DNA from 2 places in the Streptomyces sp. SAS_281 genome. Region 2 is predicted to be linked to the other one. Evidence: predicted binding sites of a transcription regulator. Region 2 holds the regulator's gene; the other holds the start of a gene.

Region 1 (2,391 bases), on a different contig from region 2:
GAGCAGAAGCGCGAGATCTGCGGCGAGCAGGACATCCTCCAGGAGCAGTTCGGCAAGCGGCCCCGGCTCTTCCGGCCGCCGTACGGCAACTACAACACCGACACGCTGAAGGTCGCCAAGTCCTGCGGCATCACCGCCGTGCCGCTGTGGGCGGCGGAGGCGTTCCCCGACCACATGGAGTGGCGTGAGGAGGACCGGAAGCTGCACCCCGGCGACATCGTCCTCACGCACTTCCGGGGCAAGGCGGACTGGAAGGGGAGCATGCCCGACCTGGTCCGGTCCGTCATGAAGGTCATCACGGACCAGGGGTACGCCGTGGCCCGCCTGGAGGACTACGTATAGGAAGCGGCGTACGCGCGGGCGTCCCCGGGCCCGGAGTGCGCCTCCCTGTCGGCGTCGTGCCAGGCCGTCAGCGTGAGGACCAGCAGCAGGCATGCGCCGATCAGCTGGACGACGCCCGCGATCGGCAGCCCGTGGCGCAGCAGCACCACGCCGATCACACAGGCCACCACCGTGATGGTGGCGAGGGTGAGAGTGCCGGACCAGTCCATCCCGGGCGGTCCGGCCTCCGCCATGTCCGGGTTCGGCGGCCGGGGGTCGGAGCCCGTGTGCACGAAGAAGAAGAACACGCTGATCACCCCCTCCAGTGCGGTGAGCAGCACCCCGAGCACCACGTCGAGGCAGCCGGTCGCCACCGGACCGGGACGCGAGGGGGCCGGGCGGTCCGGGCCGGGGGTTCGTATGCGCATGCCGCCACCGTCCACCGGAACGGTCCGGACGTCCCCCGCGTTGTCCCTACGGTGTCCGGAACGTTGCACAGCCGCAGCCGTACGGCTCCCGCCTACGCCACGAGGGGCGTGAATTGGCACTCCGCTTGACCGAGTGCTAATCGCGGTCATAGTCTCAGTGCTGGCACTCCTCACTGGAGAGTGCCAGCAGTACTGCGCGACCGGCAGGTCCGGCACCCGCGACGACGGGCCCACCTGGTCGCCACCCCAAAGACTGTTAAACCCCGTGAGATCTCCGAAGGGGGAGACCGGATCGTGTCGACCGCCAGCTCCAAGGTTGCGATCAAGCCGCTCGAGGACCGCATTGTGGTCCAGCCGCTCGACGCCGAGCAGACCACGGCCTCCGGCCTGGTTATTCCGGACACCGCCAAGGAGAAGCCCCAGGAGGGCGTCGTCCTGGCCGTGGGCCCGGGCCGCTTCGAGAACGGCGAGCGCCTGCCGCTCGACGTCAAGACCGGCGATGTCGTGCTGTACAGCAAGTACGGCGGCACCGAGGTGAAGTACAACGGCGAGGAGTACCTCGTCCTCTCGGCGCGCGACGTCCTCGCGATCATCGAGAAGTAATTCACCCACGTTTGCTTCTGTTCTGCGCCCCTGGCCCCCTGCGAACCAACAGCCGGGCGGCAGGGGCGCAGTTCGTGTTTTGAGAGGAACAGTTCAGCTCCATGGCGAAGATCCTGAAGTTCGACGAGGACGCCCGTCGCGCCCTTGAGCGCGGCGTCAACAAGCTTGCCGACACGGTGAAGGTGACGATCGGCCCCAAGGGCCGCAACGTCGTCATCGACAAGAAGTTCGGTGCCCCCACCATCACCAACGACGGTGTCACCATCGCGCGCGAGGTCGAGCTGGACGACCCGTACGAGAACCTGGGCGCCCAGCTGGTGAAGGAGGTGGCGACCAAGACCAACGACGTCGCGGGTGACGGCACCACCACCGCCACCGTCCTCGCCCAGGCGCTCGTCCGCGAGGGTCTGCGCAACGTCGCCGCCGGCGCCTCCCCGGCCGCACTGAAGAAGGGCATCGACGCCGCCGTCAAGGCCGTGTCCGAGGAGCTCCTCGCGACCGCCCGCCCGATCGACGACAAGTCCGACATCGCCGCCGTGGCCGCGCTCTCCGCGCAGGACCCGCAGGTCGGCGAGCTCATCGCGGACGCGATGGACAAGGTCGGCAAGGACGGTGTCATCACCGTCGAGGAGTCCAACACCTTCGGTCTGGACCTCGACTTCACCGAGGGCATGGCCTTCGACAAGGGCTACCTGTCCCCGTACATGGTGACCGACCAGGAGCGTATGGAGGCCGTCCTCGACGACCCGTACATCCTGATCCACCAGGGCAAGATCGGCTCGATCCAGGAGCTGCTGCCGCTCCTGGAGAAGGTCATCCAGGCCGGTGGCTCCAAGCCGCTCCTGATCATCGCCGAGGACGTCGAGGGCGAGGCCCTGTCGACCCTGGTCGTCAACAAGATCCGCGGCACGTTCAACGCCGTCGCCGTCAAGGCGCCGGGCTTCGGTGACCGCCGCAAGGCCATGCTCGGCGACATCGCCACCCTCACCGGTGCGACCGTCATCGCCGAGGAGGTCGGCCTCAAGCTCGACCAGGCCGG
Region 2 (2,391 bases):
CGACCTGGATGTCCTTGGTGGTGCCGAAGGCGGCCTCGGAGAGGTCGATCTCCAGCCGGATCATGGCGTCCTGGCCGCGCCGGGTGCGCGAGCGGGGCCCGCGCTGCGACGACGTACCGAAGAACGCGTCCATGATGTCGGAGAAGTTGCCGAAGCCACCCTGGCCGAAGCCGCCCGCGCCGGCGCCGCCGGACTGCGAGAGCGGATCGCCGCCGAGGTCGTAGACCTGTTTCTTCTGCGCGTCCGACAGGACCTCGTAAGCGGCGTTGATCTCCTTGAACCGCTCCTGGGTCTTCGGATCGGGGTTGACGTCCGGGTGCAGCTCGCGGGCGAGCCTCCGGAATGCCTTCTTGATCTCGTCCTGGGAAGCGTCGCGGCGCACGCCGAGTACGGCGTAGTAGTCCGTGGCCACTTACGACTCCGCCAGGATCTGTCCGACGTAACGTGCCACTGCGCGTACCGCTCCCATCGTTCCGGGGTAGTCCATGCGGGTCGGTCCGACCACGCCGAGTTTGGCGACTGCCTCGTCGCCCGAACCGTAGCCGACCGCGACGACGGACGTGGAGTTGAGCCCCTCGTGGGCGTTCTCGTGCCCGATGCGTACGGTCATGCCCGAGTCCTTGGCCTCGCCGAGCAGCTTCAGCAGCACGACCTGCTCCTCCAGTGCCTCCAGCACCGGCCGGATCATCACCGGGAAGTCGTGTCCGAAGCGGGTGAGGTTGGAGGTGCCGCCGATCATCAGCCGCTCCTCCGTCTCCTCGACGAGGGTTTCGAGCAGGATCGAGAGGACGGTGGACACGGTTCCCCGGTCCTCGCTCTCGAAGGATTCCGGCAGGTCCTGCACCAGCTGCGGGACGTCCGCGAACCGGCGCCCCACCACCCGGCTGTTGAGCCGGGCCCGCAGATCGGCGAGGGAGGTCTCGCCGAACGGCGCCGGGCAGTCCACCAGCCGCTGTTCGACCCGGCCGGTGTCCGTGATCAGCACGAGCATCAGCCGCGCCGGGGCCAGGGACAGCAGCTCCACATGCCGCACCGTCGAACGGGTCAGCGAGGGGTACTGCACGACGGCGACCTGCCGGGTCAGCTGCGCGAGCAGCCGTACGGTACGGCCCACGACGTCGTCCAGGTCGACCGCGCCGTCGAGGAAGTTCTGGATGGCGCGGCGCTCCGGCGACGAGAGGGGCTTGACGCCCGCCAGCTTGTCCACGAAGAGCCGGTAGCCCTTGTCCGTCGGGATGCGCCCGGCGCTGGTGTGGGGCTGGGCGATGAAGCCCTCCTCCTCCAGCACCGCCATGTCGTTGCGGACGGTCGCCGGGGAGACCCCCAGCTTGTGCCGCTCGGTGAGCGCCTTGGAGCCGACTGGCTCCTCGGTCCCGACGTAGTCCTGGACGATCGCGCGCAGCACTTCGAGTCTGCGTTCGCTGAGCATCGCGCGCACACCTCCAGCTCTCCACGTCGGTGTCCCGGGCCGTTCCCGGGATTCCTCCTGGCACTCGGTGCGTACGAGTGCCAGCGATCCCCGGCAAGTGTACGGCGACGGGGTGGTGCCCTAGCAAGGGCGACCGGCCACCGTGCCGCCCGATCGCGCAGGTCGCTGCCGATAGCGTCGCCGCATGGATGCCTCTTGGGAAGACTTCGGATGGGAGCGGCTGGGTCACGGAACGGGCCGCCGGCGCCTTCCCCGCTGGGACGCGACGGCCCTGCTGGTGGCCGGTCCGGGCGGGGCGCTGCTCTGCGACACCGGCTCGTCACTGCGCGAGGGCGTGGAACTGCGCACCCAGGCCGAGGCGCTGCTCGGCCGGAGGGTGACGCACATCGCACTCAGCCACCCCCATTTCGACCATGTGCTGGGCACGGCGGCGTTCGCCGGTGCGCGGGTGTACGGCTCCGAGGGCGCGGCGGAGCTGCTGCGGCGCGGGGCGGACGAGCTGTACGCGGACGCGGTGGCCCAGGGCCTGCCCGAGGCGGACGCGGCCGGGTCCGTCGATGTGCTGGTCGCCCCGGGCCACGAGGTGCGCGGGGAGCTGGCGGTGGACCTGGGCGGCGGCCGGGAGGTGGTCCTGGTGAACATGGGCGCGGCGCACAGCGGCCACGACCTCGCGGTGCTGGTCCCGGGCTCACCCGCCCTGGTGTTCTGCGGCGACCTGGTCGAGGAGTCCGGCGAACCCCAGGCGGGCCCGGACGCCCGCCCGGCGCGCTGGCCGGCGGCGCTGGACCGGCTGCTGGAGAAGGGCGGCGACGACGCGCTGTACGTGCCGGGGCACGGGGCGGTGGTGGACGCGGCGTTCGTCCGGGCGCAGCGGGAGGCGCTGGCGGGGCGGTTCGGCGTGTCGTAGGGGCGGCGGGTGCTCGGCCGCTTCCTGGCGGGGAAGGCGGGTGGGCAGGTGGCCT

The links. The regulator HrcA, encoded in region 2, represses chaperone genes, less so after heat shock. The targets are predictions, from matches to a motif close to TTNGCACTCNGNNNNNCNGAGTGCNAA.
Region 1: a site for HrcA is predicted at 863-889, ahead of groES (co-chaperone GroES). Genes of this name have one in related genera too.

Annotation. Positions count from the first base shown of each region.
Region 1 is NZ_JBMNDO010000028.1:51,097-53,487, reverse strand. Features, by position in the region: gene ACN6LM_RS13390 (polysaccharide deacetylase family protein) at 1-342, shown strand, start outside; gene ACN6LM_RS13385 (DUF6234 family protein) at 333-749, opposite strand; gene groES (co-chaperone GroES) at 1,044-1,352, shown strand; gene groL (chaperonin GroEL) at 1,454-2,391, shown strand, end outside.
Region 2 is NZ_JBMNDO010000005.1:42,697-45,087, forward strand. Features, by position in the region: gene dnaJ (molecular chaperone DnaJ) at 1-412, opposite strand, end outside; gene hrcA (heat-inducible transcriptional repressor HrcA) at 413-1,429, opposite strand; gene ACN6LM_RS03640 (MBL fold metallo-hydrolase) at 1,614-2,336, shown strand.